4 regions of the Streptomyces sp. NPDC055078 genome follow, and region 4 is predicted to be linked to each of the others. Evidence: riboswitches for the same ligand, from Rfam matches in the RefSeq annotation. Region 4 holds a riboswitch; each other region holds the start of a gene.
What was found. Region 4 has a riboswitch for cobalamin ahead of ACWF94_RS16125 (cobalamin biosynthesis protein). Riboswitches for the same ligand answer to the same signal wherever they lie in the genome.
Positions count from the first base shown of each region.

Region 1: it holds a riboswitch for cobalamin, as region 4 does, so the genes downstream of both, ACWF94_RS21715 (ABC transporter substrate-binding protein) here and ACWF94_RS16125 (cobalamin biosynthesis protein) in region 4, are expected to answer to the same signal.
Region 2: it holds a riboswitch for cobalamin, as region 4 does, so the genes downstream of both, metE (5-methyltetrahydropteroyltriglutamate--homocysteine S-methyltransferase) here and ACWF94_RS16125 (cobalamin biosynthesis protein) in region 4, are expected to answer to the same signal.
Region 3: it holds a riboswitch for cobalamin, as region 4 does, so the genes downstream of both, ACWF94_RS13790 (ribonucleoside-diphosphate reductase subunit alpha) here and ACWF94_RS16125 (cobalamin biosynthesis protein) in region 4, are expected to answer to the same signal.

Region 1 is NZ_JBSGUP010000262.1:3,260-8,790, forward strand. Features, by position in the region: gene ACWF94_RS21700 (DUF2017 domain-containing protein) at 1-27, shown strand, start outside; gene ACWF94_RS21705 (amino acid permease) at 392-1,831, shown strand; gene ACWF94_RS21710 (Mov34/MPN/PAD-1 family protein) at 1,886-2,308, shown strand; cobalamin riboswitch at 2,407-2,535, shown strand; gene ACWF94_RS21715 (ABC transporter substrate-binding protein) at 2,579-3,607, shown strand; gene ACWF94_RS21720 (FecCD family ABC transporter permease) at 3,604-4,620, shown strand; gene ACWF94_RS21725 (ABC transporter ATP-binding protein) at 4,617-5,495, shown strand.
Region 2 is NZ_JBSGUP010000085.1:8,145-13,675, forward strand. Features, by position in the region: gene ACWF94_RS10550 (BTAD domain-containing putative transcriptional regulator) at 1-251, shown strand, start outside; gene metE (5-methyltetrahydropteroyltriglutamate--homocysteine S-methyltransferase) at 292-2,616, opposite strand; cobalamin riboswitch at 2,808-3,028, opposite strand; gene ACWF94_RS10560 (alpha/beta hydrolase fold domain-containing protein) at 3,182-4,300, opposite strand; gene ACWF94_RS10565 (long-chain-fatty-acid--CoA ligase) at 4,732-5,531, shown strand, end outside.
Region 3 is NZ_JBSGUP010000125.1:3,483-9,013, reverse strand. Features, by position in the region: gene ACWF94_RS13795 (AfsR/SARP family transcriptional regulator) at 1-2,584, opposite strand, end outside; adenosylcobalamin-variant (AdoCbl-variant) riboswitch at 2,951-3,050, shown strand; gene ACWF94_RS13790 (ribonucleoside-diphosphate reductase subunit alpha) at 3,205-5,531, shown strand, end outside.
Region 4 is NZ_JBSGUP010000160.1:8,023-13,553, forward strand. Features, by position in the region: gene cobN (cobaltochelatase subunit CobN) at 1-570, opposite strand, end outside; gene ACWF94_RS16120 (cobyric acid synthase) at 567-2,141, opposite strand; gene ACWF94_RS16125 (cobalamin biosynthesis protein) at 2,138-3,136, opposite strand; cobalamin riboswitch at 3,266-3,397, opposite strand; gene ACWF94_RS16130 (hypothetical protein) at 3,683-3,904, opposite strand; gene ACWF94_RS16135 (anion permease) at 3,918-5,174, opposite strand.

The DNA.
Region 1 (5,531 bases), on a different contig from region 4:
ACCCTCGTCGAGACCCTGATGCCGTAGCCGTTCCGGACTGCCGTCCCGGCCCCTCCCGCATGCCGCCGGCCCCCTCCCTGTTCGCTCAACAGACGCTCAAATCCGGATAACGATCATGTCACCGAACGGGCGTGCTTTGCCGTGCCGGGGGATTTTTGTCCGCTTCTCTCTGTGGCGTACGCCACACTCTCCGTGAGTGATCTCCGCTGTCCGCGTGATGGATCTGCACGACCGCCAGGGGCGCCACCCATGCCCCTGGCGGCGCTGTGACCGGCGGATCGCCGGTGGCACTCCATCCATATCCGGGGGGATCAGGACCTGATCCGTATCCGCGCGAGGCACAGACGCACAGGCGCGGACACGGATCGGCATGGAGAAAGGGCGCATCACCATGACCTCAGTGCAGGTCGACAAGCAGGACGGGCCCGACGGGCGGCCGGTCTCCACCGGGCCCGCGGACGCGGACCAGGGCTATCAGCGCGGTCTGGGCACCCGGCAGATCCAGATGATCGCGATCGGCGGGGCGATCGGCACCGGTCTCTTCCTCGGCGCGGGCAAGGCCATCTCCAAGGCCGGCCCCAGCCTGATCCTGGCCTACGCGATCGCGGGCCTGGTCATCTTCTTCATCATGCGGGCGCTGGGCGAACTGCTCATGTACCGCCCGGTCGCGGGCTCGTTCTCCGAGTACGCGCGCGAGTTCGTCGGCCCGTTCGCGGGCTTCGCCACCGGCTGGACGTACTGGCTCTTCTGGGTCGTCACCGGAATGACGGAGGTCACGGCCGCGGCCCAGTACATGACGTACTGGTTCGACATCCCCCAGTGGGTCTCGGCCCTGGTCTTCACGTTCATCCTCTACGGCGCGAACCTGATCTCCGTCAAGCTCTTCGGCGAGCTGGAGTTCTGGTTCTCCATGATCAAGGTCACCGCGATCGTCGGCATGATCCTGATCTGTCTCGGCATCCTCACCCTCGGCTTCTCCGACGCGGGTGACACCGCGTCCGTGTCCCTGCTGTGGAGCGACGGCGGCTTCTTCCCCAAGGGCATCGGCGGCACGCTGATGACGCTCCAGATCGTGATGTTCGCCTTCCTCGCGGTCGAACTGGTCGGCGTCACGGCCGGCGAGTCCAAGGACCCGGAGAAGACCCTGCCCAAGGCCATCAACACCGTGCCCTGGCGGATCGCCGTCTTCTACATCGGCGCCCTGATCATGATTCTCTCGGTGGTCTCCTGGACCCACTTCCAGCCGGGCGTCTCCCCGTTCGTCGCCGCCTTCGACAAGATGGGCCTCGCGGTCGGCGCGGGCATCGTCAACTTCGTCGTTCTCACCGCCGCCCTGTCGTCCTGCAACTCCGGCATGTACTCCACCGGCCGGATGCTCCGCGACCTCGCCCTCAACAGCCAGGGCCCGAAGCTCTTCACCCGGCTGACGAAGAACGGCACCCCGCTGATCGGCACCACCTTCTCCGCCGGTCTGATGCTGATCGGTGTCTGGATCAACTACCAGTGGCCCGGCGACGCCTTCAACAAGGTCGTCTCCTTCGCCACGATCTCCGGTATGTGGGCCTGGATCATGATCCTGATCAGCCAGCTCCGCTACCGCGCCAAGGCGGATCGCGGCGAGGTCCCGCAGTCCTCCTTCAAGGCCCCCGGCGCACCCTGGACCAGCTGGTTCGCACTCGCGTTCATCGCGATGGTGATCGTGATGATGGGGATCGACAAGGACGCCCGGATCTCGCTGTACTTCGCCCCGCTGTGGGCGCTGGGGCTGGGTGTGGCGTATCTCGTACTGAAGAGGCGGAACCCGGAGGGCGCGGCGTTCGCCAGGCGCTGAGCCCACCGGACCGGGCACGCACCCGCCGTCGGCCCTCTGCTTATGCTGATCGGCATGCTGACGCTCACCCAGGCCCTCTTCGACCAGATCGTGGCGCACGCCCGTGCCGACCACCCCGACGAGGCGTGCGGTGTGATCGCGGGCCCCGAGGGCAGCGGTCGCCCCGAGCGCTTCATCCCGATGCTGAACGCGGCCCGCTCGCCCACGTTCTACGAGTTCGACTCGGCGGACCTGCTCAAGCTCTACCGGGAGATGGACGACAACGACGAGGAGCCGGTGATCGTCTACCACTCCCACACCGCGACCGAGGCGTACCCCTCCCGTACGGACATCTCCCTCGCGAGCGAGCCAGGAGCGCACTACGTCCTGGTCTCCACCGCCGACACGGACGCCGCCGGACCGTTCCAGTTCCGCTCGTACCGGATCGTGGACGGCGAGGTCACCGAGGAAGAAGTGAAGATCGTCGAGGCATACTGAGCCCCGGCTCCTTCCTCAGCTCCTTCCTCGGCTCCTCAAGGACTCCCACCCGGTACGGGCTCCCACGCCGTACAGTCCGGCACAGGCTCGACTCCAACTCCATACAGCGGGCGGCAGGACCCAGGAAGCCGGTGTGAATCCGGCGCGGTCCCGCCACTGTGTTCAGGCGACGCGGTTCTCAGGCGTCCTCTGGCAGCCAGGAACTGACCTCGCCGCCCTTCTCCCACACCCAGGGGACGTGGAAATCCCCGGAGGAGGCACTACCCCGTCATGTCCGCCCTGCCCAGGCGCCATCGCGCCCGCCGCGCCCTGACAGCCGCCGCCCTGCTGCTCCCCCTCGCCGCCTGCGGAACCGGCCAGGACACCTCCCGCGACAACGACAACGACAACAACAACGGCAAAGACAGGAACGGGACCGACACCGCCCTGCCGGGCGCGTCCTTCCCGTACACGGTCGACAACTGCGGGGTGAAGACGACCTTCAAGGCCGCCCCGAAGCGGGCCGTCACCATGAACCAGCACGTGACCGAGATCATGCTCGAACTCGGTCTGGAGAAGTCCCTCGTCGGGACCGCCTTCCTGGACGACAGGATCCTGCCGCGCCACCAGAAGGCGTACGACGCGATCCCCGTCGTCTCCAAGGAGTACCCCTCCCGGGAGAAGCTGCTGTCCGTCAACCCCGACTTCGTCTACGGCGGCTACGGCAGCGCCTTCGAGGCCAAGGACGGACGCACCCGCGACGAGCTGAAGAAGTCCGGTATCGACAGCCGCATCAACCTGGAGTACTGCACCAAGGGGAAGACGACGCTGGACGACGTCTACCGCGAGATCGACGAGATCGGCCACACCTTCGGCGTCGGCGACCGCGCCCAGAAGTGGATCTCGAAGTCGCGCGCGGCGGTCAAGAAGACCGAGGCCGGTCTCGGCAGCCGTACCCCCGTCCCCGTCTTCGTCTACGACAGCGGCGACAAGACCGCCTTCACCGTCGGCGGCAAGGGCATCGGCAATGAACTGATCACCCGCGCGGGCGGGCGCAATGTCTTCGCCGACCTCGGCAAGACCTTCGGCGACGCGACCTGGGAGCAGGTCGTGGCCCGTAAGCCCGAGGTCATCGTGATCTACGACTACGGCTCCACCACCGTCGAGCAGAAGAAGCGGCGCCTCCTCGAAGACCCGGTGCTGCGGGACGTACCGGCGATCAGGAACAAGCGGTTCGCGGTGCTGCCGCTGTCCGACGCCGTCCTCGGGGTACGGATACCCGACGCCATCACCCGGCTCGCGGCGCAGCTCACGAGGTGAAGTCCCGACTGCGGTACGGGGCCGTGGTCGTCGCCCTGCTGATCGCCCTCGCGGTGGCGGTCGTCGCGGGGCTCGGCCTCGGCTCCGTACGCATCCCGCCCGCTCAGGTCGTCGAGGCGCTGCTGCCGGGTGCCGAGCCCAGCCCCATCCGGACGATCATCATGGACGTACGGCTGCCCCGCGTCCTCCTCGGGATGACCGTCGGCGCCGGGCTCGCCGTCGTCGGCACCGTCCTCCAGGCCCTCGTCCGCAACCGCCTCGCCGACCCCTTCCTGCTCGGGATCTCCTCCGGGGCCTCCACCGGCGCGGTCCTCGTGATCACCCTCGGCATCGGGGCGAGCACCGCCACCGCCCTGCCCGCAGGGGCGTTCCTCGGGGCGCTCGTCGCGCTGATCCTCGTCTACGGTCTCGCCCGCCGGGGCGGCACCATGACGGGCACCCGGCTGGTCCTCGCCGGGGTGACCATGTCGTACATCCTCACCGCCCTCACCACCCTCATCCTGATGGTGTCCGCCAGGCCCGAGCACTTCCGCGACGCCCTCTACTGGACACTCGGCGGCCTCGGCAGCGCCCGCTGGGAGAACATCTGGCTCCCCGGAGCCGTCGTCGCCCTCTGTCTGCCGCTGCTGCTCGCGCTCGCCAGACCGCTGGATCTGCTGCTCGTCGGGGAGGAGGGCGCGACCGTGCTGGGCCTGGACGTCTCCCGCTTCCGGGCCGCCGTCTTCATCTTCGCGTCGTTCGTCACCGCCGTACTCGTCGCCGTCAGCGGCGCCGTCGGCTTCATCGGCCTGATGGTGCCGCACGCCGCCCGGCTGCTCGTCGGCGCCACGCACCGGGCGCTGCTGCCGGTCGCCGCACTCGGCGGCGCGGTCGCCCTGGTCGTCGCCGATCTCGCCGCCCGTACCGCCGCCGCACCGCAGGACATCCCGGTCGGCGTCCTCACCGCGCTGATCGGCGGCCCGCTCTTCCTGTGGCTGATGCGCTCGCGCCGCACCGAAGGAGCACCGCTGTGAACGCCCGCGTGAACACGCCTGCCGCGAACCCTTCCGCAGCTCCTGTCCCGGCCCCTTCCGCCGACACCCGGGGGTCCTCCGCTGCCGCTGCCGGGGCCCGGGCCGCGTCCCTCACCCTCACCGGACTCGGCTACCGGACCGGCGGCAAGACCCTGCTCACCGGCATCGACCTCGACGCCCCGCCCGGCACCACCGTCGGACTCGTCGGCCCCAACGGCAGCGGCAAGACGACCCTCCTGCGCTGTGTCTACGGCACCCTGCGCCCCACCGCCGGGCAGATCCGCCTCGACGGCACCGATCTGGCCGCCCTCGGACCCAAGGCACGTGCCCAGCGGGTGGCGAGCGTCCCGCAGGACAACTCGGGGGAGTTCGAACTGACCGTGCGCGAGATCGTCACCATGGGCGGCGCACCCCACAAGCGGTTCTGGGAGTCCGACACCGCCCGGGACACCGCCGCCGTGGACGACGCCCTCGCCCGGCTCGGGGTCGCCGACCTCGCCGACCGGGCGTACCCCTCCCTGTCCGGCGGTGAACGCCAACGCGCCCTGGTCGCCCGCGCCCTGGTCCAGCGGCCCGCGCTGCTCGTGCTGGACGAGCCCACCAACCATCTCGACATCCGATACCAGATGGAGATCCTCGGACTCGTCCGGACCCTGGAAACCACCAGCCTGCTGGCCCTGCACGACCTCAACCTCGCCGCGTACTACTGCGACCGCCTCCATGTCCTGCGGGCCGGGCGCCTCGTGGCGTCCGGCACCCCTGAGGAGGTGCTGACCCCGGAGCTGCTCGCCGAGGTCTATCAGGTCGACGCCGAGATCACCCCGCATCCGGTCACCGGAGCACCCTCGATCACCTATCTGCCCCCCGCCCGCTGAGGCCCCGGACCGGCTCCACCGCGGGCCCCGGCCCGG
Region 2 (5,531 bases), on a different contig from region 4:
CCCTGGCCGGCGGCCACGCCCAGCGGGCGACGGAACTGTACGAGCGCGCGCTGTCCGTCTCGGCGGAACGGGCGTACAGCCGAGGCGAAGTCCGCGCCGAGATCGGTCTGGGGCTTGCCGCACGGTTCCGCGGCGACCGGGAAGCCGCCGAGCGCCATCTGAACCGCGCGCTGGCCAAGGGCCGTTCGTCGGGCCCCGACGCCGGAGCCGCGGAAGCCCTGGCGGAACTGAGGCTCGGCCCCCGGGCCTGACCGCCGGGGCGGGCGCGCGAACCCGCCCCGGCCGGTGCTGTCAGGCGCCTGGCGCAGCCAGTCCCGAGCGGACTTCGCGGGCCGCGGTGACCAGGTTCTCCAGCGAGGCCCTGGTCTCGGGCCAGCCGCGGGTCTTCAGGCCGCAGTCGGGGTTGACCCACAGGCGTTCGGCCGGGATGGCCTCAAGTCCCTTGCGCAGCAGGGCGGCCGCCTCCTCGGCGGTGGGGACGCGCGGGGAGTGGATGTCGTAGACGCCGGGCCCGGCCTCGCGCGGATAGCCGTGGGCGGCGAGTTCGGTGGCGACCCGCATATGGGAGCGGGCCGCCTCCAGGCTGATGACGTCGGCGTCGAGGTCGTCGATGGCCTGGACGATGTCGCCGAATTCCGCGTAGCACATATGGGTGTGGATCTGGGTGCCGGGCCGTACGCCGCTGGTGGTCAGCCGGAAGGACTCGGTTGCCCACGCCAGGTACTCGGCGTGGTCGGCGGCGCGCAGCGGCAGCGTCTCGCGCAGGGCCGGTTCGTCGACCTGGATGACCGAGGTACCGGCGGCCTCCAGGTCGTTCACCTCGTCGCGCAGGGCCAGGGCGACCTGGCGGGCGGTGTCGCCGAGGGGCTGGTCGTCGCGGACGAAGGACCAGGCGAGCATGGTGACCGGTCCGGTGAGCATGCCCTTGACCGGGCGTTCGGTGTGGGACTGGGCGTAGGAGGTCCAGCGGACGGTCATCGGCTCGGGGCGGGAGATGTCTCCGGCCAGGACGGGCGGGCGGACGTAGCGGGTGCCGTAGGACTGAACCCAGCCGTGCCGGGTGGCGAGGTAGCCGGTGAGCTGTTCGGCGAAGTACTGGACCATGTCGTTGCGCTCTGGCTCACCGTGCACCAGTACATCGATCCCGGCCTGCTCCTGAAAGGCGAGGACTTCGCGGATCTCGTCCTTGATGCGCTCCTCGTAGCCGGCGGTGTCGATGCGTCCGGCCCTCAGGTCGGCTCGCGCGGTGCGCAGTTCGTCCGTCTGGGGGAACGATCCGATGGTGGTGGTCGGCAGCAGCGGCAGGCCGAGGTGGGCACGCTGGGCGGTGGTCCGCTCGGCGTACGGCTCCGGGCGGCGGCCGTCGGCGTCGGTGACCGCGGCGGTACGGGCCCGTACCGCCGGGTCGTGGGTGAGCGCGGACCCGGCGCGGGAGGCGAGGTCGGCGCGGTTGGCCGCGAGTTCGGCGGCGATGGCGCCGGTGCCCTGGGCCAGCCCCTTGGCGAGGGTGACGATCTCGGTCGTCTTCTGCTCGGCGAAGGCGAGCCAGCGGGCGATCTGTGGGTCCATGTCGCGTTCGGCGCGGGCGTCGAGCGGTACGTGCAGCAGGGAGCAGGAGGCCGCCACATCGACCTGTTCGGCGAGGCCGAGCAGGGTGCCGAGGGTGGTGAGGGACTTCTCGTAGTCGTTGATCCAGATGTTGCGGCCGTTGACCACGCCCGCGACCAGGCGCTTGCCGCGCAGTCCGCCGGCGGCGGCGAGGTCGTCGAGGTTGCCGGTCGCGCGCTCGGTGAAGTCGATGGCCAAGCCGTCGACGGGGGCCTTGGCCAGTACGGGCAGGGCCTCGCCCAGTCGGTCGAAGTAGGAGGCGACCAGCAGCTTGGGCCGGTCGGTGAGCGCGCCGAGGGCACAGTAGGCACGGGCGGCGGCGTTGAGATCGGCCGGTGTGCGGTCCTGGACCAGGGCGGGTTCGTCGAGCTGCGCCCACTCGGCGCCGGCGGCCCGCAGATCGGCGAGGACCTCCGCGTACACGGGCAGCAGCCGGTCCAGCAGGGTCAGCGGCTCGAAGTCCTCGGCCACCCCGGGTGCGGGTTTGGCCAGCAGCAGATAGGTGACGGGTCCGACGAGGACCGGCCGGGCGCTGAGGCCGAGCCCGAGGGCCTCCGTCAGCTCGGCCACCTGCTTCGCCGAGTCGGCGGTGAAGACGGTGTCGGGGCCGAGTTCGGGGACCAGGTAGTGGTAGTTCGTGTCGAACCACTTGGTCATCTCCAGCGGCGCGACGTCCTGGGTGCCGCGCGCCATGGCGAAATAACCGTCGAGCGCGTCCGCGGCGACGGCGTCACGGTGCCGGGCGGGGACAGCGCCGACCATGACACTGGTGTCCAGCATGTGGTCGTAGTACGAGAAGTCACCGGTCGGCACTTCGTGCATGCCGGCGTCGGCCAGCCGCCGCCAGTTCGCCCGGCGAAGTCCCGTGGCGGTCTCCCGGAGGGCGTCGGCGGTGACGCGGCCCTTCCAGTAGCCCTCGACGGCCTTCTTCAGTTCCCGGTGCTGTCCCTGGCGGGGGTAGCCGTACACGGTGGCCCGTGCTGCCGCGGCTGCGGACTTCGCTGTCACGGAACTCTCCTTCGCGAGATGTCTCCTGTCCATCCCGGGGACGGGACGAGAGCGCGAAGGGAGGACATGCCGGACGGTCCGGGACCGGGCGCGGAGCACCGAGGCCGTCCGTCCGACGTGTACGCCCCCGGACTGTGTCCGGGGGTACCCCAACCTGCCCACGAGGTCACCGGGATCTCCGCGCGCGATCGGTCGCACGCGGGCAGCGGGCAGGTCTTCGGACTCGCGGGCAGGTCCGCCGAAGGCAGACACCTACTGGCCGTCGCTTCCCGGACCCGCTTCCCGGATCCAGTGCGTATGACGGCGGTCGTTCCCGCTCACCGCTGCGGGGCAGTCCCGGATTCCCACCGGGTTCCCTCTTACGACGCGCCTGCCTGGCGGGCAGGGGCGAACCAGCTGCGCCCGCCAGCGTAGAGGGATCACCCGGCTTCGGTCAGCCCTGTTCATATTCCGGACCGTGAGACGAGACACGAGCGGGTGAGGAGTGAACCGGCCCGCGGGACGAATCCGTCCGGCGGGCCGGCGGGCTCTGTCGATGTCAGAAGTCCCGGTCGTTGTCCTCGGCTCAGCCGGCTCCGAGGCTGTCGGCGAAGCGTTTGATGTCGCGCACGGTCGCGAGGTAGACGTCCGCGACAGCCTGGCGGAAGATCAGGTCCGCGCCGTGGACAAGGCCCAGGTTGACCCGCCCCACCGCGGGTACGCCAGCGCGCAGCAGCTTGCGGTAGAAGGCGATGCCCTCGTCGCGCAGGGGGTCGAGTTCGTTCACCGCGATGACATGTGGCGGCAGACCGGCGAGGTCGGCCTCGGTCGCGAAGTAGGGCCAGCACAACGGGTTCTCGGCGTCCTCGCCGAGTGGGTCGTAGCTGGCCACCAGGAGGTCCAGGGTGGCGCAGGTGGTGAAGTAGCCGTCGTTCTCCACCAGGGAGGGCAGTTCGGCACGCTTCCGCGCCTCGGGCCACCCGTAGGCACCGCTGATGTACGGCACGGTGGCGTAGACACCGTCTATGGCGTCGAGCCGCCCTTCCCGCTTCGCCTTCAGCGTGGTGGCCAGGGCGAGGTTGGCGCCGCCCGACTCGCCCTGCAGTACGAGGCGGCTGATGCCGAGCGCGTCCCGGTTGGCGTGGATCCAGGCCACGGCGCCGGCGCAGTCGTTCAGGCCCGCCGGGAAGGGATGCGGCCCTGAGGGGCTGTAGGCATTGCGGAAGTCGACTCCGATGGCGAGCATCCCGCTCGCCGCCAGGTCCTGGCACCACCGCCGGTGCACCTTGTTGTCCGCCTCCAGCACGGTCATACCACCGCCGTGGAAGTAGACGGCACACGGCAGGGCACGGTCCGGGCCCGCCGGGCGGTAGATACGCAGCGTGATGGTGTTGCCGTCCACGCCCGTGATCGTATGTGTCACACAGTCGATACCGACGGTGTCATCACCGGGCAGTTCGCCGGGCAGAGCCTCGTACAGCCCCTCGAAAGCGGTGTGCAGCGCCGCCACGAACTCCGTCCGGCTCGCGGCGGCGGCGTGGCGGTCGACGGGCGGCGGAGCTGCGGCTGCGTCCAAGCCGTGTGCGGTCAGCGCGGCCAGCAGGCGGGGGTCGGTGCGCGGGTCGGTGCGCGGCGACATCGCGGGCTCCGGGTCACCCGATGGTCCCCCGCTCGGCGGGGCTTCGTTCAGGGGTGCGGTCGTCATCGGGTCCCTCCCTGGCGCCATCCTTACGGTGAGTAACAGCCCTTGACAGTACCTGCCATGCAACATCCCGTAAATAGGTTGCACGGCGGGCGCGTGAGCAGCGCCGGGGCCGGGGACTCCCGGCCCCGGCGGAGGCTGTGCGGCTTTCCCGGCAGAGTGGGTGCAACATTCTCGAATATGTTGCATAGTGGCTGTGTCGACGCACCACCGCGGCCAGGGCGGCCCACACCGTCCAAGCCCCGAACACCCGCGCCGGGCCGCCGGTCAGGACCGGGGTCACAGCGAGCCGAGAGTGAACGGAGCGTGCCACCCGTGCCCAAGGGTTGCCACAGTGAATCGGACGCAGCAGGCACCTTCGGCCCGGCCGGCGTACCCGGGCGGCGATCCGCGCGGCGCCGGGCCGCCCGGGGAAACCTCGGGTCGGGTCACCGATGACGAACGCGGTGGAACCGGTCTGGAAACACGCGGCGCGGAGTCCCGGGGCCCCGGCCCTCAGGACGGACGGCTCGGTGTGGTCCTATGCCGAAGTGGCCGGACGGGCCGACGCGTTCCGGGCCAGGCTGAGCGATGCCGGAGTACGGCCGGGCAGCCGGGTACTGCTCGTCGCCCCGACCGGACCGGATTTCGTGTTCGCCTACCTCGGCATCCTGGCGCACGGGGCGGTCGCCGTGACCGTCAATCCCCAGTGCACCAGCGCCGAACTCCAGTACTTCCTGCGCGACGCGGGCTGCGCGCTCGCGGTCGCGGCGCACGAGACGTCCGACGTCCTGCGCGAGGCCGCGGCGGCGACGGGTGTCGCGTTCTGGCAGACCGCGACGGAAGCTGCCGGGCCGGGTCCCGGGGGCCGCCCCGGCCGGGTCCACGAGGTGACCGGAGGTGCGGCCGCGGTCCTGCTGTACACCTCGGGAACCACCGGCCGCCCCAAGGGCGCGGTGCTCACCCACGCGAATCTCACCGCGGCCGCCGGTATCTACGCCGAGGTCCTGGGGCTGCGCGCGGACGACCGCGTGGGGACGGCGCTGCCGCTCTTCCATGTCTTCGGTCAGGTGGCCGTCCTGCTGATGGCCGTGCACGCGGGCGCCTCGGTCTCCCTGCTCCACCCGTTCTCGGGCGGAGCGATGCTGCGGATGGCCGCCGAGCACCGGCTCACCGTCGTCTCCGGCGTCCCGACCATGTGGAACGAGATGCTGCACGCCGACTCGCCGGTACGCCCGGACCAGCTCACCGGTCT
Region 3 (5,531 bases), on a different contig from region 4:
CTCGCAGCGACAGGTCGAGGAGTGCCGACGCACGGTCGTGGTCGCCGAGTTCGAGGAGTACGGAGCCACGGAGGCGGCAGGCAAGACCGACGCCCGCGTCATCGCCCAGGCGCTGGAAGATGTCGACGGCGCGGCCCAGCGCGTCATCGGCGGCGTCCAGTCGGCCCAGCTCACGCAAGTTGCCGCCGAGCCCCGCGAGGGCGGCGGCCTGGCCGTGCGCATCGCCGATGTCGGCGCACAAGGGCTCGGCCTGCCGGAAGTAGTCCTGAGCCTCGGCGTACCGGTCCTGTTCGAAACGCAGTTGCCCCAGGCCGATGAGCAGCAGCGCCTCGCCGGCGCGGTCCTCGGCACGCCGGGCGGCGGCCAGGGCGGCGTCGTGGCTGCGCCACCAGGCGTCGAAACGGTTGCCGACGGCGAACGACGAGGAGCACAGCACCGTCGCTGCGGCACAGGCGAGGGTGTGCAGCCCGAAGCCCGCCGCGCGCTCGACGGCCGTGGCGAGCGCGTCGGCCTCGGCCTCGAACCAGGCGAACGGATCGGCGAGCGCCCGCCGGGTGGTCGCCGCGCCCACATCGGCGGCTGGTCCGCGGCCCCGCGTGCCCGCCTCGTCCCACTCCGCCCTGCCCCCGCCGGCGGACCGGTTGACGCTCGCCGATCCCCCGAGATAGGGCCGCAGCACGACCACCCCCGAAGGCGCCTCCTCCGCGACGCGCTCCACCAGGCGCAGGCCGGCGGCGAGCGCCCGCCCGACCGACGCCGTACGTGTTTCGAGCGAGTCGTCGGCCTCGGCCCGCTCCGCGGCGTACACCCGCACCAGATCGTGCGCCCGGTAGCGCGACTGACCCGCGGAGTCGGTCCCCGTCCAGTCCAGCAACTGCGCGTCGACGAGCCGCTCAAGCACTTCCTCCGCCTCGTCCTCGGCCCCGTCGACGAGCAGCGCCACCATCCAGGGGGCCGTGTCGCACGGTCCGAGCACGGCGAGGCGGCGCAGTACCGTGCGGGCGTCCCTGTCGAGCGACTCGTAGCTCAGCCCCAGACTGGCCCGGACCTCCAGATCGCCCACGGCCAGCTCGTCGAGGCGCCGCCGCTCGTCCTCAAGGCGGTCGGCGAGGATGCGGTGTGTCCAGTGCCGGCGAGTGGTCAGCCGGGCCCCGGCGATCCGCAGGGCCAGCGGCAGACCACCGCACAGGGTGACGATGCGCCGGGCCGCGGCGTCCTCGGCGGGATCGTCCGTCGCGCCCCGGGCGCCGGTGACCCGGGTCAGCAGTTCCAGGCTGCGTGCCTCGTCCAGGACAGCGAGATCGGTACGCCGGGCCCCGTCGAGGCCGCCGAGCCGGGCCCGCGAGGTGACCAGCACACCACAGCCCGCGCCGCCCGGCAGCAGAGGCCGCACCTGAGCCTCCTCGCCCGCGTCGTCAAGGACCAGCAGGAGCCGGCGACCCGCGACGAGGCCGCGGAAGAGGTCGGCACGCTCAGCGGCATGCTCGGGCGGTGCCGCTCCCAGCGCGCGCAGCAGCCTCCCGAGGACGTCGCCGGATGTCACGGGACCGCCGGCGCCCTGTAGTTCGGCATACAGCTGACCGTCGGGGAATGCCTCCATGGCCAGGTGGGCGGCCTTCACCGCGAGGGCGGACTTGCCGACACCGGCCGGCCCCGACACCACCACGACGGCGGGCGCGTCCCGGGGTGCGGTGAGCCCGTCGACCACCTCGGCGATCTCCGCCTCGCGCCCGGTGAAGTCCCGGATGGCAGGCGGCAGCAGGGACACGGGCCGGGGTGTGACGGGCACCTGCGGCACCGAGACATCAAGGGCCGCCGCACCCTCCTCGGCGCGCAGCAGCACAGGGTCGGCCCTCAGGATCTCTCCGTGCCGCCAGCAAAGCTCGGGTCCGGGGTCGATCCCGAGTTCCTCGGCGAGTACGGCACGTCCCTCCTCGAACACCGTGAGGGCGTCGGCCTGCCGCCCCACCCGGTAGAGGGCGAGCATGAGCTGTCCTCGCAGCCGCTCCTTGGTCGGGTGGGCGCCGACGAGTCCCTTCAGCTCGGTGACCAGCTCGCTCTCCCGCCCCCCGCATTCGAGTTCGGCGGCGATGCGCTCCTCGACCACGGTCTGCCGGGCCTCCTCAAGCCGTGCCGCCTCGCTCCGCAACGCCTCGCCGACCCCGCCCAGCGCGGAACCACGCCACAATTCGAGCGCGGCACGCCCCGACCGGGCAGCGGCGGAGTGATCACCCCGCGCGGCGGCCCGCCGCCCGGCCGCGGCCAGTTCCTCGAACCGCCCGAGGTCCACCGTCCCGGCGTCGGGCCGGATCACATATCCCGGCGCGCGCGTCTCGATCGCCCCCCGGCGCGCTTCCGGCAGGGCCCGCCGCAGGGCCGAGACATACGTCTGGACCAGTGCCCGGGCCGTCTCCGGCGGCTTTTCTCCCCATATGACGTCCACCAGATCGTCGGCAGGTACGACATACCCGGCGCGCAGCAACAGCGCGGCCAGCAGGGCACGGGGCTTGGGCCCGCCCAGGCGCAGGCAACGTCCCTCCCACATCGCTTCGACCGGCCCGAGTAAACGGTATTCCACAGCCATGCTCTCCCCCGAGGCGTGACGGACACTGACTCACGCCTCATGGTCCCCCAACCGTCCCGGCGGAGCGAGGAGCAGGGGGATTCCGTAGCGCATTGTGGGATGGTGTCGCGGGGCTGCCAGGCGACCCTCGCCCGCCGCCCTGCCGACGCCTTGGGCGCCTCTGGCCGACGCCTTGAGTGCCTGCCCGCCACCTCTCCGCCGCCTCTCCGCCGACCCCTTGGGCGGTCTCCGGCGACCCTTGGGCGGCTCTCCGGCGGCTCTCCGGCGACCCATGAGACCTGACCCCTCATAAGGCGGGCGGCACCACCGCGACACAAGATGTGGGGGGTGCCGCATCTCAGTGCCCCCACATGTATGCTCATCTCGCTGTCGCCGCAGAGGAATCCGGTGCGAATCCGGAACTGTCCCGCAACGGTGTGCTGTGGTGCGCTTTGTCGTACCAGCAAGTCCGAGCGTCTGCCGACAGCGCACCCGGCTCATCCGACCCGGGTGCCCAGACGTCCGGGCCTCGCGGTTGGGTCGGCGGACGCCGTACGGAGTGCTGCCCCGACCCGGGTACGCACTCTCTTCGGCGCTGCCCTCTCGCCCCGGCCCGCGAGCCGAGCGAGGGAGAGCACCACGTGACGATCGCGCCAGCCGATCCGGCCACAGACACCCCAGAAGCCTCAACCGTCTCCCCCCTTTCCGGGCGGATGCCCGCCCCGGCCACCGGGCAGGCCGGGGACGGCCGGACCGAGCCTGGCCGGACCGGCGACGCGCAGCCCGGGGACGTACAACCCGCCGACGTACAGGTCGGCGACGTACAGGCCGACGACGGGCGGTCCGAGAACGGGCGGTCCGACAGCGGACTGCCCGGTGACAAGCGACCCGGGAATGAGCCTGGCGACGGCCCCGGGACCGCGCTGCTGCGGACGCTGACCGACCTCACCGCCGACCTCCCGGACACGGACCCCGGCCGGGTCGCCGCCGCGGCGCTGCGCGGCCGGAACGCCGGATCGGACGCGGCGGAACTCCGTGGACTCGCCATCGACGCCGCCGCGGGCCTGATCTCCGAGGACCCGGCGTACTCCCGGCTCGCCGCCCGGCTGCTGGCCCGCGCCATCGCCGACGAGGCGGCGACCCAGGGAGCCGTCTCGTTCTCCGCGTCCGTCGCCGTCGGCCACACCGAGGGTCTGATCGCCGACCGGACCGCGGAGTTCGTCACCGACCACGCCGCCCGGCTGGACGCGCTGATCGACCGGGAGGCCGACGACCGCTTCGGCTACTTCGGGCTGCGGACCCTCTACAGCCGCTATCTGCTGCGCCACCCGATCACCCGCCAGGTGATCGAGACGCCCCAGCACTTCCTGCTGCGCGTCGCCTGCGGACTGGCCGAGGACCGCTCCGAGGGTGCGGCGGGTGAGGTCGCCGAACTGTACGGGCTGATGAGCAGGCTCGACTACCTCCCCTCCTCCCCCACCCTCTTCAACTCCGGCACCCGCCACCCGCAGATGTCGTCCTGCTATCTGCTGGACTCCCCGCTGGACGAGCTGGACTCCATCTACGACCGGTACCACCAGGTCGCACGCCTCTCCAAGCACGCGGGCGGCATCGGGCTCCCGTACTCCCGTATCCGCGCCCGCGGTTCACTGATCCGCGGCACCAACGGGCACTCCAACGGCATCGTGCCGTTCCTGAAGACCCTCGACGCCTCGGTCGCCGCCGTGAACCAGGGCGGCAGGCGCAAGGGAGCCGCCGCGATCTATCTGGAGACCTGGCACGCGGATGTCGAGGAGTTCCTCGAACTGCGCGACAACACCGGGGAGGACGCCCGGCGGACGCACAATCTGAATCTCGCGCACTGGGTCCCCGACGAGTTCATGCGCCGGGTCGAGGCCGACACCCGGTGGTCGCTGTTCTCGCCGGCCGATGTGCCGGAGCTGGTGGATCTGTGGGGCGACGACTTCGACGCCGCGTACCGCGCGGCCGAGGCGGCGGGCCTGGCCCGTAAGACCCTGCCCGCCCGTGAGCTGTACGGCCGGATGATGCGTACGCTCGCCCAGACCGGCAACGGCTGGATGACCTTCAAGGACGCCGCGAACCGTACGGCCAACCAGACCGCGCTGCCCGGCCACACCGTCCACTCATCGAACCTCTGCACCGAGATCCTGGAGGTCACGGACGACGGGGAGACGGCCGTCTGCAACCTCGGCTCGATCAATCTCGGCGCGTTCGTGGCGGCCGATGCCGCCGATGGTACGGACGGCGGCGCGGGTGGTACGGACAGCGGCGCGGAGCTGGACTGGGAGCGGCTGGACGCCACCGTCCGTACCGCCGTCACCTTCCTCGACCGGGTCGTCGACATCAACTTCTACCCGACCGAGCAGGCGGCCCGTTCCAACACCCGCTGGCGGCCGGTGGGCCTGGGTGTCATGGGGCTCCAGGACGTCTTCTTCCAGCTCAAGCTGCCGTTCGACTCCCCCGCCGCCCGGGCGCTCTCCACCCGTATCGCCGAACGGATCATGCTCGCCGCGTACGAGGCGTCCGCCGGTCTCGCCGAGCGCGGCGGCCCGCTCCCGGCGTGGGAGAAGACCCGGACCGCGCGCGGTGTGCTGCACCCGGACCACTACGGGGTCGAGCCGCACTGGCCGGAGCGGTGGGCGGCCCTGCGTGAGCGGGTCGCCAGGACGGGGATGCGGAACTCCCTCCTCCTGGCGATCGCCCCGACCGCGACGATCGCGTCCATCGCGGGGGTGTACGAGTGCATCGAGCCGCAGGTGTCCAATCTGTTCAAACGCGAGACGCTCTCCGGGGAGTTCCTCCAGGTCAACTCGTATCTGGTGCGAGAGCTGAAGCGGCTGGGCGTCTGGGACGCCCAGACCCGGGAGGCGCTGCGCGAGTCCAACGGCTCGGTGCAGGGCTTCACCTGGATTCCGGCCGAGGTGCGGGAGCTGTACCGCACGGCGTG
Region 4 (5,531 bases):
GACGAACACCGGCAGGGCGTTGGCCCCCCGGGCCTCGATCCGCTCGCACAGCACATCGACGAACGAGGTGTTCCCGGACAGCTCGTGGGCGCGGTAGAACAGCACCCCGACGGTCGGCAGCCCCTCCCGGTGGACCCTGGCGCCGTGCACCCCCCACTGGGGCATCTCCTGCGGCCCCGCGAACCCCTGCCCGGTCAGCAGCACGGTGTCGGAGAGGAAGCGGGCCAGCTCCACGAGATTGCCCGGGCCGCCCTCGACGAGATACCGCAGCGCCTCGGCGACCACCCCCGCGGGCACCGACGACTCGGCCATCAACTCCGCGTCGGGGACGGCCTCCCCACCGAGCAGCACCGTCGGAATCCCCGAGGCCCGCAGCGCCGCCAGCCCGTCCTCCCAGGCCCGCTTGCCGCCCAGCAGCCGGACGACGGCGACCGACGCGCCGTCGATCAGCGCGGGCAGCTCCTCGGTCACATCGACACGCGTCGGATTGCCGATCCGGTACGGCGCGCCGGAGGCGCGGGCCGCCAGCAGGTCCGTGTCGGCGGTCGACAACAGCAGCACAGTGCTCATGCGGGTGCTCCGGATTCTGTGGGTGCGCCAGGGGCGATGAAAGGAAGTCCTGCGGGCGCGCCCTGCTCGATGAGCCGCATGAGCGCGTCCGTGTCAGCGTGTTCTTCGACGAGGTCGCCGAGCCGGTCCAGCTGCTCCTCGCGGAGCGCTCCGAACGACGTGTCCTCAGCGGGCACGAAACGCCGGTGGGTGGCGCTCGCGACCTGTCTCAGGAACTGCCGCCGGAAGCCGTCACTCTCCAATGAGCCGTGCCAGTGGGTGCCCCACACCTCACCGACCCGGCAGCCCCCGGGGAAGGCCGCTCCGCCCAGCACCTCGGCGACGCCGTGGTGGATCTCGTACCCATCCACGCGCTCGCCGAGCGCTGTGCCCGTCGGCCTCGCAAGTGTCTTCTCGGCCGCGAACCGCACCCGCACGGGCAGCAGTCCCAGACCGGTCACGGAACCTGCCCGTGACTCGACCTCATCCTCAATGTGCTCACCGAGCACCTGGAACCCGCCGCAGATCCCCAGCACCGGACGCCCATCGGCCGCCCTGCGCGCCAGCTCCCGCGCCAGTCCCCGCTCCCTCAGCCACTCCAACGCACGGACCGTGCCCCGGGTTCCCGGCACGATCACGAGATCCGCGTCGGCCAGTTCCTCGGGCCGGTCCACGAACCGCACGATCACCCCCGGCTCCGCCGCCAGCGCGTCCACATCGGTGAAGTTGGACATCAGCGGCACCGCACACACCGCGACCCGCAGCAAGTCCTCACCGACGGGCGGCGCCACGGCCGACTCGCGGACGGCCCCGCGCAGGGACACCCGCAGCCCGTCCTCCTCGTCGATGCCCAGCCCGTGCGCGTACGGCAGCACCCCGTAGGTCCGCCGCCCGGTGAGCCCTTCGAGCATGTCGAGCCCCGGCTCCAGCAACGACACATCGCCGCGGAACTTGTTGACGAGATACCCGGCCACCAGCCGCTGATCGGCCGCGCCGAGCAGTGCGGTCGTACCGAAGAAGGAGGCGAAGACACCGCCGCGGTCGATGTCCCCGACGATGAGCACCGGGAGTTGGGCGGCGCGGGCGACGCCCATGTTCACGATGTCCGTGCGCCGCAGATTGATCTCGGCGGGACTGCCCGCCCCCTCGCAGATCACGGCGTCGTAGGTGCTCCGCAGCTCTTCCAGGCACTCCACGACCGTGGACAGCAACTCCTCCCGCCGGCCGCCGCGCAGCGCCCTCCCGGCGGACGGCCCGCCGAAGAACCCGCGGGCGCTCAGTTCGCCCACCGGCTTGCCCAGCAGAACGACCTGACTGCTGCGGTCGCTCCCGGGTTTGAGCAGAACGGGGTTCATCAGCGCCGTCGGCTCGACCCGGGCCGCCTGCGCCTGCATCGCCTGCGCGCGGCCGATCTCCGCGCCCTCGCGCGTCACAAACGAATTGAGGGACATGTTCTGCCCCTTGAAGGGCGCGACTTTCACACCCTGCCGCACCAGCCAGCGGCAGATCCCCGCGGTGACGACGCTCTTGCCCGCGTCGGACGTCGTACCCGCGACGAGCAGCCCGCCGCCGCGTCCCCGGCGGCCGGTCATCGGACCGCTCCCCGTACGGAACGGAGAACGCGCCGGGGTGCGCGCGGCGGGACCTGCCGGGACAGCCGCCGGAACAGCAGCCGGCCGGTGACACCCGCGCCCAGGGCGAGCAGACTCACCCGCCGTGACAGCCTGACGGCCCGTTCGATGTCCCCCGTCTCCACCGGACGCCCCCCGGTGTGGAGCGCCGGCCGGTGCTCGACCCGGCCGCCGTACGCGAGGGTCCCGCCGAGCCGTACCCCGAGGGCACCGGCGAACGACGCCTCCACGGGGCCCGCGTTGGGGCTCGGATGCCGGTGCGCGTCGGCCCGCCAGGCCCGTACGGCCGTACGCGGCTGCCCGCCCGCGAGAACGGCGAGTGCCGCCGTCAGCCGTGCTCCCGGCCAGCCGGCGAGGTCGTCGAGGCGTGCCGATGCCCAGCCGAACCGCCGATAGCGGGGTGACTTGTGGCCGACCATCGCGTCCAGGGTGTTGACGGCGCGGAAGCCCACCAGCCCCGGCACGCCCGCGAGGGCTCCCCACAGGAGCGCGCCCACCACGGCGTCTGAGGTGTTCTCGGCGACGGACTCCACCACCGCACGGGCGACCTGGGCCTCGTCCAGGGACTGCGGATCGCGCCCGCACAGCCGCGGCAGCCGCTCTCTGGCCAGCTCCAGGTCCCGGGCGGCGAGCGCGTCGCCGATGGCGCGGGCCTCGCGCCCCAGTGACGTACCGCCGACAACGGTCCAGGTTGCCGCTGCGGTCAGGGCCAGGGACGCGGCGGGACTGGAACGCGCCCCGCGCGCGAGAAGCACGGCCGCCGCGGTCGCGCCTCCGGCGCACACGGCGGTGTGCAGTGCGCCCCAGCCGCGGTGGTCACGCCACAGGACCCGTTCGACGGCGCCCGCGACCCGCCCGAACGCGGCGACCGGGTGCCCCCGGCGAGGATCACCCAGCAGCAGATCGCCGGCCAGTCCGGCTGTGGCGCCGTACACGAATACTCGGTCGGCACGCATGGGTTCAGGCCGGTGTCTCGTTCCGGACGGGCCCTGGACCGTCAACCGGGCTCAGGGCAGTACTCGGGGCAGGTGCTGAACCGCAGCCAGGCATGGCGATATGTCCTCACTCAGGGTGTCCGCGCCCTGGTTCGACGTGATCGACGGTGAGAGTTCCTGGCTTCCGGGGATGACTCCCCGGTGACAGTGGCGGGACCGCGCCGGATTTGCACCGGCTTCCTCTGTTGCCGTCGTGATGGCCCCGGAAGTCCACCACGCTGTGAGAACACCCGTCAACCTGCCGTTGACCTGCGACGGGACAGTGTGCTGAGACCCACACTCGGGCGCGGACCCCCGGGAGGCGCGGAAACCGGCCACCCCGTCCGGACGCCGCCGGTCCGCATGGCGGCCCGATACACAAGGCACCGGCCCGTGCACCGGCCCGTGCACCGGTCCGCATGGCGGCCCCGATGCGCGAGGCTTACCGGCCCGTGCACACAAGCGGACCGGACCGGCACCCGAAGGATGTCCGGCCCGGCCGGTGGGACGGGTGGTGAGGATGTGCGGTCAGGCGACGATCAGATAGATCCCGTACGACACGGCCGCCACACAGAGCGCGAAACAGGCGTACGCGCCAGTCCGCGCGAGTGCCACGGAGGTCCCGCCGCCCGCCGCCGAAGCCTGCTTGCTGAGTCCGATGATCCCGAGGGTGAACAGACCCACCAGAGCGACGGTGGCGACAAGGCTCACGCCGAAGACGGAACCGAGGGCTGCCCAGTCGATTTTCATGCCGAATCCGTCCTTACACCGCGGCCGGGCTCGTCGGGCCGGCTTCGGGGGCGGCGGGCGCGGGGCCCGGAATGGTCGTCTTAAGGTCCTGCTGCGAGGTGACACCGGCCGGCGGCGGGGCGACGGCCGCGACGGCCGCGGTCACGACGCCCGCGGGTTCGCCGTCCTGGTCCACATCGTTGACATTGGTGTGGTCGACCACCTGGCGGCGCGAGACCAGCCAGATCGCGGCGCACGAGGCGACCAGGAAGACCGCGACGGCCGCGACGCCCCAGTCGCCCTGCTTGGTCACATACTCCGAACCCGCCGCGACCAGGGCCGCGGCCGGCAGGGTCAGACCCCAGGCCACGAACATCCGGGTGGCCGTGGACCAGCGGACCACACCGCCCTTGCGGCCCAGACCCGCGCCCATCACCGCGCCGGAGCAGGAATGGGTCGTGGAGAGCGAGAAACCGAGGTTGGACGAGGCGAGGATGACGCTGGCCGCGCTGGTCTGGGCGGCGAAGCCCTGCTGCGGCTGGAGGTCGGTCAGGCCCTTGCCCATCGTGCGGATGATGCGCCAGCCGCCGAGGTAGGTCCCCAGCGCGATCGCGATACCGGCGGACACGATGACCCACATCGGGGGGTTGGAACCGGGGTTGAGTACGCCGCCGGCGACGAGCGCCAGCGTGATGATGCCCATCGTCTTCTGCGCGTCATTGGTGCCGTGGGCCAGCGAGACCAGACCCGCGGACGCGATCTGGCCCGTGCGATAGCCCTTGGCGGTCGCCTTGTCGTCGGTGTTCCGGCCGATCCGGTACGTCAGCCTGGAGGCGAGGTAGGCCGCGATACCGGCGACGAGGGGGGCGGCTATGGCGGGGATCAGCACCTTGGTGACGACCGTGCCACCGTTGACACCGCTGATCCCGACCGAGGCGATCGTGGCGCCGATCAGACCGCCCATGAGCGCGTGCGAGGAACTGGACGGCAGGCCGATCAGCCAGGTCATCAGGTTCCAGAGGATGGCGCCGACGAGCGCCGCGAAAATGACTTCGGGGGTGATGCCTGCCTCGTTGACGATTCCGCTGGAGATCGTTTTGGCGACCTCCACGGACAGGAACGCGCCGACGAGATTGAGAACCGCGGACATGGCCACCGCGGTCTTGGGCTTCAGGGCGCCGGTCGAGATGGTCGTCGCCATCGCGTTGGCGGTGTCGTGGAAACCGTTCGTGAAATCGAACACGAGAGCTGTCACGATCACAATCGCGAGCAGCAGCGTGATGTGTTCCATTTACCCAGGCAATCTATGGACGTCAGTGGCCCGGCGAACGTAAGTAACCTGGATGAACGGAAGGTGAACTGAGACGGGATTCGGGGTGTCTCCAAGTGGCGCTGAGGGTTCCGCTTCCTCTTCGCTTGATCGCGATCCCGGCGCACGCCCGGCCACCGTGGTCGCAAAGGGAGTCTTCGCGGTATTTGCGGTGATCTGCGTCACCGCCACCTTGGTCCCCATCCGCGCTGCCCGACGGGAGCACCGCCGGCCTCGGAGGGACTCGCTCAGGCATCCGAACGCGCGGCCCGGCGGGAGGTCCTTCGCGCCCCGCCCCCACCGCCGCGTCGCCGCGCCGCCGCACCCCGGCCAGGTCCT